3 regions of the Cellulosimicrobium sp. 72-3 genome follow, and region 2 is predicted to be linked to each of the others. Evidence: predicted binding sites of a transcription regulator. Region 2 holds the regulator's gene; each other region holds the start of a gene.
The links. Region 2 encodes LexA, which represses DNA repair genes until DNA is damaged. Its sites were predicted from a motif close to TCGAACANNTGTTCGA; they were not measured.
Positions count from the first base shown of each region.

Region 1: a site for LexA is predicted at 1,686-1,701, ahead of uvrA (excinuclease ABC subunit UvrA). Genes of this name have one in related genera too.
Region 3: a site for LexA is predicted at 973-988, ahead of HKK73_RS10890 (YbaK/EbsC family protein). Genes of this name have one in related genera too.

Region 1 covers NZ_CP053419.1:2,225,492-2,228,762, reverse strand. Annotated here, with positions in the region: gene HKK73_RS10140 (TerC family protein) at 1-414, shown strand, start outside; gene HKK73_RS10135 (YciI family protein) at 428-727, opposite strand; gene HKK73_RS10130 (MBL fold metallo-hydrolase) at 849-1,556, opposite strand; gene uvrA (excinuclease ABC subunit UvrA) at 1,731-3,271, shown strand, end outside.
Region 2 covers NZ_CP053419.1:1,784,025-1,787,295, forward strand. Annotated here, with positions in the region: gene HKK73_RS08045 (L-lactate dehydrogenase) at 1-967, shown strand, start outside; gene lexA (transcriptional repressor LexA) at 1,081-1,815, opposite strand; gene HKK73_RS08055 (LysM peptidoglycan-binding domain-containing protein) at 2,152-2,526, shown strand; gene nrdR (transcriptional regulator NrdR) at 2,894-3,271, shown strand, end outside.
Region 3 covers NZ_CP053419.1:2,398,707-2,401,977, forward strand. Annotated here, with positions in the region: gene HKK73_RS10885 (hypothetical protein) at 1-891, opposite strand, end outside; gene HKK73_RS10890 (YbaK/EbsC family protein) at 1,272-1,853, shown strand; gene helR (RNA polymerase recycling motor ATPase HelR) at 1,935-3,271, opposite strand, start outside.

The DNA of each region.
Region 1 (3,271 bases), 440 kb from region 2:
CAGCTCTACTTCCTGCTGGGCGGTCTGCTCGAGCGGCTGGTCTACCTGCCGATCGGCCTGGCCGTCATCCTCGGGTTCATCGGCGTCAAGCTCATCCTCGAGGCGCTGCACGAGAACACGCTGCCGTTCATCAACGGGGGCGAGCACCTCGAGGCGGTGCCGACGGTCCCCATCTGGCTCTCGCTCGTGGTGATCGTCGGGGCGCTCGCGGTCACCACCGTCGCGAGCCTGCTGCGCACCCGCGCGCTGCACGCACGGAGCGAGCCGGCGGACGGCGAGGAGCCCGGGACCGCGCCGTCGTCCACGGAAGACGTCACGGAGGACGCCACGGAGACCGTGACCGACGAGGCGCCCGCCGCCGGGGAGACCCCGCCGCAGGGCGGCGGGGTCCCCCGTGGGGGTGCCGGGCGCTAGCGCGCGGCCCGGCTCAGACGCGGTCCGCCCAGTCGCCGATCACCGGCGACCACGGGCGGACCGCGCGCTGCGCGACCAGCCCGGCGCGCGCGAACGGGTCCTCGTCGAGGACCGCGGCGACGGCGTCGGGCGTCTCCCCGTCGAGGACCAGCAGCGCTCCGGCAGGCGCGCCCTCGTGGGCGGGAAGCGGACCGGAGGCGAGGAGCGTGCCCCGGGTGTGGAGGGCGGCGAGGAACGCGCGGTGCTCGGGTCGCAGGGCGTCGAGCTCGGCGCTGCGGTCGGCGTAGACGTAGGTGACGGCGTGGATCGGCATGGAGCCAGTGAACCAGGCCGGCCCGACGGCGCGCGGCCGGGTCCGCGCCTCGGCTGCGCCCGGTGCTGCCTGCCGCCCGCTACCGGCCGCACGCCACCGGCCGCCCGCTACCAGACCCGCGCTACCAGCCCCGCTCGCGCCACTCGGCGAGGTGCGGCCGCTCGGCACCGAGCGTCGTGTCGGCGCCGTGACCGGGATAGACCCACGTGGCGTCGTCGAACCGGTCGAAGACCCGCCCGACGACGTCGGACAGCAGGCTCGCGAACCGCGCCGGGTCGCGGTCGGTGTTCCCGACCCCGCCGGGGAAGAGCGAGTCCCCGGTGAACAGGTGCACCCGGCCAGGAACGGCCTCGGGCTCGGCGACGTCGTCCGGCTCGCGGTAGGCGAGCGCGACGGATCCCGGCGTGTGCCCGCGCAGCGCCACGACCTCGAAGTCGAGCGCGCCCACCCGCAGCACGTCCCCGTGCCGCAGGCGGCGGCCGACGGGCACGCCGGACGCCGCGGCGACCGCGTCCGCGTCGGGCTCGCCGGCGGCCGACGACGCGCCCGTCGCGGCGACGACCGGCGCGAGCGCCCGGAGATGGTCGGCGTGCCGGTGCGTCGTGACGACGCCGTCGAGCCGTCCTGACGGCGAGCCCGCCCGCACGAGGTCGAGCACGTCGTCGGGCGCGTCGGCGGCGTCGACGAGGAGCTGGGCACCGGTGCGCCGGCACGTGAGGAGGTAGACGTCGTTCGCGAGCGGCCCGACGGCGAGCTTGCGGATCTCGACCTCGTCGAGCCGTCGCAGGTCGTGCGGGCCGCCCACGGCGACCTGTCCGGTGTACGTCATGCGCCCAGTGTGCCGTCCGCTCGCGGCGGGCAGCGCGCCGCGACCCCGGCCGCGGTGACCCGGGTCACGGCGGAGAGCCCGGACGTGGGGCGATCGTGTGCGTTCGCCGGCTGCCGTGCGGAGGTGACGTCGAACACCTGTGCGAGTGTGGGTGGTCGGCCGTACGATGCTGCGGTGAGCAATCGCCTCGTCATCTCCGGTGCCCGCGAGCACAACCTGCGCAACGTCGACCTCGACCTCCCGCGCGACAAGCTCATCGTCTTCACGGGGCTCTCCGGCTCGGGCAAGTCGTCGCTCGCCTTCGACACCATCTTCGCGGAGGGGCAGCGCCGGTACGTCGAGTCGCTGTCCGCGTACGCGCGCCAGTTCCTCGGCCAGATGGACAAGCCGGACGTCGACTTCATCGAGGGCCTGTCGCCCGCGGTCTCGATCGACCAGAAGTCCACGAACCGCAACCCGCGCTCGACCGTCGGCACCATCACCGAGGTCTACGACTACCTGCGCCTGCTGTTCTCGCGCGCCGGGACGCAGCACTGCCCGGTGTGCGGCGAGCGCGTCACCGCGCAGACCCCGCAGCAGATCGTCGACCGTCTCCTCGAGCTCCCCGAGGGCACGCGCTACCAGGTCCTCGCCCCGGTCGTGCGCGGCCGCAAGGGCGAGTACTCCGAGCTCTTCAAGGAGCTCCAGACCAAGGGCTTCGCCCGCGCCCGCGTCGACGGCGAGGTGCGCACCCTCACGGACGTCCCGGCGCTCGAGAAGAAGCTCAAGCACGACATCGAGGTGGTCGTCGACCGACTCGTCGCGCGCGAGGGCGTCCAGCGCCGGCTCACCGACTCCGTCGAGACGGCCCTCGGGCTCGCGGGCGGGCTCGTCGTCGTCGAGCTCGTCGACGCGGACGCGGACGACCCGGCCCGGGAGCGCCGTTTCTCGGAGAAGCGCGCGTGCCCGAACGACCACGAGCTCGCGCTCGACGAGATCGAGCCGCGCACGTTCTCCTTCAACGCGCCGTACGGCGCGTGCCCGGAGTGCACGGGCATCGGGTTCCGACTCGAGGTGGACCCGGACCTCGTGGTGCCGGACGACGAGAAGTCTCTGCGCGAGGGCGCGGTCGCGCCGTGGGCGCAGATCTCGTCGGAGTACTTCGAGCGCGTCCTCACGGCGCTCGCGGACGACCTGGGCTTCTCCATGGACACGCCGTGGCGCGCGCTGCCCGAGCGGGCGAAGAAGGCCGTTCTCCACGGCCAGAACCACCAGGTGCACGTGCGGTACAAGAACCGCTGGGGCCGTGAGCGGCAGTACTCGACCGGGTTCGAGGGCGTCATCACCTTCCTCGAGCGCCGGCACACCGAGACCGAGTCGGACTGGTCGAAGGAGAAGTACGAGGCCTTCATGCGCGAGGTCCCGTGCCCCGTGTGCCAGGGGGCGCGCCTCAAGCCGGAGGTGCTCGCGGTCAAGGTCGGCGGCAGGTCCATCTGGGACGTGTGCCGCCTGCCCCTGCGCGAGGCCGCGGCGTTCCTCGGGTCGCTCGAGCTGGGAGCGCGCGAGCGCGCCATCGCGACCGAGGTCCTCAAGGAGATCGACGCGCGCCTCGGGTTCCTGCTCGACGTCGGCCTCGACTACCTCTCGCTCGAGCGACCGGCCGCGACGCTCTCCGGCGGCGAGGCGCAGCGCATCCGGCTCGCGACGCAGATCGGATCGGGCCTGGTCGGCGTGCT
Region 2 (3,271 bases):
GGGCGGTCCGGGAGGGGGAGCGCGGACGACGAAGCTCGCGATCGTCGGCGCCGGTGCCGTCGGCTCGACGCTCGCCTACGCCGCGCTCATGCGGGGCGCGGCGCGCACGGTGGCGCTCCTCGACGTCAACCGCGCGAAGGTCGAGGCCGAGGTCCTCGACCTCCAGCACGGCATCCAGTTCATGCCCATGGCGCGCGTCGAGGGGTCCGACGACGTCGCGGTGTGCGCGGGGGCCGACGTCGTCGTGGTCACGGCCGGCGCCAAGCAGAAGCCGGGTCAGACGCGCCTCGACCTCGCCGAGGGCACGATCGGGCTCATGCGGACTATCCTGCCGGGCCTCGTGGAGGTGGCCCCGGACGCCGTCTACGTCATGGTGACCAACCCCGTCGACATCGTCACGTACGCGGCGCTCAAGTTCTCGGGGCTGCCCCCGACGCAGCTCTTCGGCAGCGGCACCGTGCTCGACTCCTCGCGGCTGCGGTTCCTCGTGGCGCAGCACTGCGGTGTCGCGGTGCAGAACGTGCACGCGTACATCGCGGGGGAGCACGGCGACAGCGAGATCCCGCTCTGGAGCTCCGCGACGATCGGCGGCGCGCCGCTGCTCGAGTGGCAGGGCATCGGCGGTCGGGGACCGCTCACGGGCGACGTGCGCGACGAGATCGCGCGCGAGGTCGTGCAGTCGGCCTACCGGATCATCGAGGGCAAGGGCGCGACCAACTACGCGGTCGGGCTCGCGGGCACCCGGATCATCGAGGCGGTGCTCGCCGACGAGCACCGGGTGCTGCCCGTGTCGACGCTCCTCGACGGCATCTACGGGCTCGAGGACGTCTGCCTGTCGCTCCCGACGCTCGTCGACCGCCGGGGCGCGACGGAGCGCGTCGAGGTCCCGCTGGCGGACGACGAGCTCGCAGGCCTGCGCTCGTCCGCGGAGTCGCTGCGCGCGGTCGCGCGACGCTTCGGGCTCTGAGCCACGGGCCCGTCGGGCCCGGCACGACGAGAGCCGGGCGGTCGAGGGACCGCCCGGCTCTCGTCGTGTCCCAAGCCTGCCCGGAGGGGCGCCCGGAGCCGCTCGGGGACCGTTCAGAGGCTGCGCAGGACGGAGACGACGCGCCCCAGCACCTGGGCGTCGTCGCCGGGGATCGGGTCGTACGCGGCGTTGTGCGGCATGAGCCACACGTGGCCGTCGGCGCGCCGCAGGCTCTTCACGGTGGCCTCGCCGTCGATCATGGCGGCCACGATCTCGCCGTTCTCCGCGACCGGCTGGCGCCGCACGACGACCCAGTCGCCGTCGCAGATCGCGGCGTCGATCATTGAGTCGCCCTGGACGCGCAGGAGGAAGAGTTCTCCCTCGCCCACGAGCTGGCGCGGCAGCGGGAAGACGTCCTCCACGACCTGCTCCGCGAGGATGGGGCCACCGGCGGCGATGCGGCCGACGACGGGGACGTACGACGGCGCGGGGTGGGCCTCGTCGTACGCGGGCTCGGGGGCCGTCCCGGCCGGCGCGAGCGGGGTGGCGCGGCGGGCGTCGTCGGGCTGGACCACCTCGATGGCGCGCGGACGGTTCGGGTCGCGCCGCAGGAACCCCTTGCGCTCGAGCGTGGTGAGCTGGTGCTTGACGGAGGACGGGCTCGTGAGCCCGACGGCCTCGCCGATCTCGCGCATGCTCGGCGGGTAGCCGCGCTGCTCGACGCACGCGCGGATGGTCTCGAGCACGAGCCGCTGGCGCGGGGTGAGCCCGTCACCCCCTGCCGACCCGTCCGGCAGCTCGCGCACCTCGGCGAGCCCCCGTGCCCTGTCCGTGCCTCGTCCCGCCATGGTCGCTCCGCCCTCGTCCGTCGCGTGCCGCCGGCGCCAGCCGGGCCTGCGGCCTCCCCTCCCCGGGGCGTGTGCCCCGGGACCTCGGTCGCCCCTCCGGGTCCGAGCGGACATGTCCGGCGAACCGACCTGACCCCAGGCTAGGGGAGGATGCGACACGAATCAAACACCTGTTCGAGCATGTCTCGACTCTGTCGGCCGTTCGTGATAGACCTTCGTACAGATGTTCTACGTACAGGTGTTCGACCGCAACGGGTCGGCGTGGAGATGAGACGGGCGCGCGGGTCCGATCGACCGGGGAAGGCGATCGGGCTCGCGGGCCGGGACGGAGGGGACATGGACACGGTGGCGATGGCGACGGCAGCGCCGTCCGCGCTCGGGCGGGGCGGCGCAGCGGAGCGAGGCGCCCGCCCGGAGGCTCCGCTGCGGCTCACGCGACGCGGCCGTGCGGTCCTCGTGCTCCTCGTGGCCGTCGTGCTCGTCCTCGCGGCGCGGGTCGGGCTGGCCGTCGCGAGCGGGCCCGGGGAGCCGGTCGAGGTCCGCGTCCACGTCGTGAGCGCGGGGGAGACGCTGTGGGAGCTCGCCCAGGGCGTCGCGACCCCGGGGGAAGACCTCCGTGAGGTGGTCAGCGGGCTCGTGGAGCTGAACGGCCTGTCCTCGTCCGGCGTGCAGGCCGGCCAGACCATCCTGCTCCCGGTCGCCGAGCGGTGACGCGACGCGCGGGCGGCGGTCCAGGTCCTGTGACGCAGCACACGGCGCCGACGCGCGACAGGTTGCGGCCGAGGGTTGCGCCGGCGCCTTAGGTCCGCCTAAGTTAGTCACCTCACACGCCGGCTGGGGGGCTGGGCGGACGAGGCGAGGAGTGTGCGGACCACCGCGACTCCTGTGCACGTCGCCGCGCGCGAGGCGAGTCGCGCGCGAGATGGGGACGGGGGCGTCCCGACGGGGGCGGTCGACTTCGACCGCCCCCGTTCTGCTGCCCAGGGCCGGGCGCGTCGTCGGCGTGTTGCACCGCGCGCCCGCGACGACATACGTTCGTCGCGCCGACCTGTCGGCGCGACCCGCGGAGGAGCCCGCCATGCACTGCCCGTTCTGCCGTCACGCGGACTCCCGCGTCGTCGACTCCCGCACGTCCGACGACGGTGCCTCCATCCGCCGGCGACGCCAGTGCCCGGAGTGCAACCGCCGCTTCACCACGATCGAGACCGCCAGCCTGTCCGTGGTCAAGCGGTCCGGCGTGACCGAGCCCTTCTCGCGCGAGAAGATCGTCAACGGCGTCCGCAAGGCCTGCCAGGGGCGCCCGGTGAATGAGGACGACCTCGCCGTCCTCGCGCAGCGCGTCGAGGAGACCATCCGCGCGAGCGGGAGCGCCGAGCTCGACGCCTACGAGATCGGTCTCGCGATCCTCGGGCCGCTGCGTGAGCTCGACGAGGTCGCCTACCTGCGCTTCGCGAGC
Region 3 (3,271 bases), 610 kb from region 2:
CGCGGCTCCCCCGCGGCCCGCGCGCTCGACGACGAGGGTGCGACGGCGCAGCCAGCCCGCGCCGCGGTCCGCCCCGGACCAGCCGCCGCCCGTCACGGTGAGCGCGACGTGCGCGCCCGGCCACGTCCCCGCGGCGACGAGCAGCGCCCCGCGCTCGCGCGCCCGCGCGGCCAGGCGCCGTCGGTCGGGGTCGGTGAGGGCGGCGTCGGGCCCGACGACCACGACGTCCAGGCCGTCGACGAGCGCCGAGATCGCGAGCGCCGCGTCCGGGCCGGGCCGCGGGACGAGCACGACGCGGTCGAGGTCGGCGCCGGCGTCGGCGGCCGCGAGCAGCCCGACGGCGGGGAACCCGACGGCGGCGGTCCACGCCCCGGCCCGTGACGGCCGCGCGACGAGCGCGAGCAGGAGGCTCGTCGAGCCGCGCACCGCCAGCACGGTGCCGCGCTGCAGGGCGCCGAGCGGGAGGAACGGCGCGAGCGCGTCGTGCACCGGCCATACCCGCTCGTCCGTGCCCGCGTCCCGGCTCGCGCCCGAGGTCCGGACGTGGCGGGTGCGGGCGCGCGCCGGAGGGTCGGGCGGCGCGGGGGCGGGCCGCACGACCGGCGAGGCGGCGGCGTCCGCGAGCGGGGCGACCTCGGCGAGGAGTGCGGTGCCGGCGCGCGGGACGGTGCCGGCACGCGGGGCGGTCTCGGTGCGTGGGACGACGGCCGGTGCCGCCGGGGCGGTGAGCGGTTCCGGGGCCGCGGGGGCGACGACGGGACGGTGTCGGCGGACGCCCGTACGCTCCTCCGCACGGCGCAGGACGGCACGGGCGCGCTCGGCCTTGTCGACGGCCGCACCCGTCGGGCCTGGTGCCCCCGCCCGCTCGGCGGGGTCGGCGAGAAGGGTCATCTCGCCTCCCGGGATGCTGCTCGGACGGGACGCGCACCGCGCGTCGACTGCTGCGGGCGGTGTGCTGCACCCGCTGAATGTTCGAACAAACGTTCGAGTACTTCCAGTGAACGACCGCCGCTCCGAGGTGTCAACTCCGCAGGTCGGAGGCGCCTGCTTCGTCCGAGATGCCCACCCCAACCTTCGACCCCCACTGGAGACTTGCCCGAAACCCTCGACCTCTACCTGACCCTCCTCCCCCGCCGACCATGCGGCTGTCGCCCGTCCGGCGGGCGGCACGGGCTGCGACCGCATGCACGGCGGGCTCGAGGGGCTCCGGGGGTGTGTTCGGCATCCGGCCTCTCCCGCGCGGCGGCCCGCCGGGGTGGCAGGCTGACGCCATGGACGCCCGCACGACCCTGCCCACGCTCGGCTCGCTCACCTGGGAGCCGGCGCTCGACCACCTCGACCTCGTCGCCCCTGTGACCGCCGACGCGCTGCGTCGGTGGGCCGACGTCGACCCGGACGTCGCGACGCTCGTCGCCGTGACGGAGATCGACCCCGACCTCGCGGACACCGCGACGCTCAACGCCGCGTTCGACCTGCCCGTCGAGGCGTCGGCGAACTGCGTCGTCGTGGGCGGCACGCGGGCGGGCGACGAGCGGATCGCCGCCGCCGTCGTGCGGGCGCACACGCGCGCCGACGTCAACACGCGCGTCCGCAAGCTGCTCGACGTGCGCAAGGCGTCGTTCCTGCCGACCGACCGCGCGACGGCCGAGTCCGGGATGGAGTACGGCGGCATCACGCCCGTCGGGCTGCCCGAGGGGTGGCGCGTGCTCGTCGACTCCCGCGTCGTGACCGACGGCGCGCTCGCGCTGATCGGCAGCGGCGTGCGGCGCTCGAAGCTGCTGCTCCCCGGCGACCTGCTGGGCCGCCTGCCCGGTGTCGAGGTCGTCGAGGACCTGGCCGTCCCGGTCGCCTGACCCGTCCCACCCTGCCGAGCACGACCTGGCGGTCGCCGCGGGCGGCCTGACGACCGCCAGGTCGTGCTCGACGCCCGGTGCTCAGCGATCCAGGACGACGAGCCGCTGCGTCGCGCGCGTCATCGCGACGTAGCGGTCGACCGCGCCCTCGACGCCGTCGCCGAACGCTTGCGGCTCGACGAGCACCACGAGGTCGAACTCGAGGCCCTTCGCCGTCTCGGGCGTGAGCCACCGCACCCGCGCGGACCCCTCGCCCTCGCCACCGACGTCACCGACCCTGCCGTCCGACTCCTCGCCGGACGTCCCGGACGGCTCGGACTGCTCGGACTGCTCGGACTGCTCGGTGGCACCGATGACGCACGCCGTGCCGTCCGCGTGCTCGGCGAGCCACGCGCCGAGGACCGCGTCGAGGTCCGCGACCGCCCCGTGGGCGACGGGCACGCCCGTGCTGCGCACCGACGTCGGGACGTTCGCGTCCGGGATCGCGGCCCGGACGACGGGCTCCGCCTCGGCCATGATCTCCCGCGGCGTGCGGTAGTTGATGCTCAGCGACGCCTCCTCGACGCGGGCGAAGCCCACGCGCGCGAGCCGCTCGCGCCAGCCCTCGGGGAAGCCGTGGCGGGCCTGGGCCCGGTCCCCGACGACCGTGACGCTGCGCGACGGGCAGCGGCTGAGGACCATCTGCCACTCGGCGTCGGTGAGCTCCTGCGCCTCGTCGACGACGACGTGCGCGAAGGGCCCCGCGAGGCGGTCCGGCGTCGCGACGACGAGCGCGCCGTCGTCCACCAGCGCGTCGCGCAGGTCCTCGCCGCGGAGCATCTGCATGACCCCGAGCTCGCTGTCGTCGGTCGCCACGAGGTGGTCGACGACGTCGTCCATGCGCGCGCGCTCCGCCGCCACGGCGGCCTCGTTGCGGCGGCGTCGGCGCGACGCCTCCGGGTCGCCGAGCCGACGGCGCGCGGCGTCGAGCAGCGGGAGGTCCGCCGTCGTCCACGCGTACGCGTCCGGGCGCTGGAGCGCGCGCACCTGCTCGGGGGTGAGCGACGGCGCGCACAGGCGCAGGTAGGCCGGTACGGACCACAGGTCGGCCACGAGGTCCGTCGGCTCGACGAGCGGCCAGGCGCGGTCGAACGCGGCACCGAGCCCGCGGTGGCCGCGCAGGGCGCGGCGCACGTCGTCGGCCTCGACGTCGACGCCGTCCTCCGCGGCTCCCCCGCAGGCCTTGTCCACGAGGATCTCGACGAGCGCGGCCCAGACGTCGTCGCGCGCCTCGTTGTGCGGGGTGCCCGGGTCGACGGACTCGAACGCCTCCGCCCAGTCGGCGGTGGAGAGCCAGACGCCGGCCCACGGCGTCTCGACCTCCATGCCCTCGGCGGGCGGACGTTCGGAGAACTGCACGGCGGGCTCGATCGCGGCGA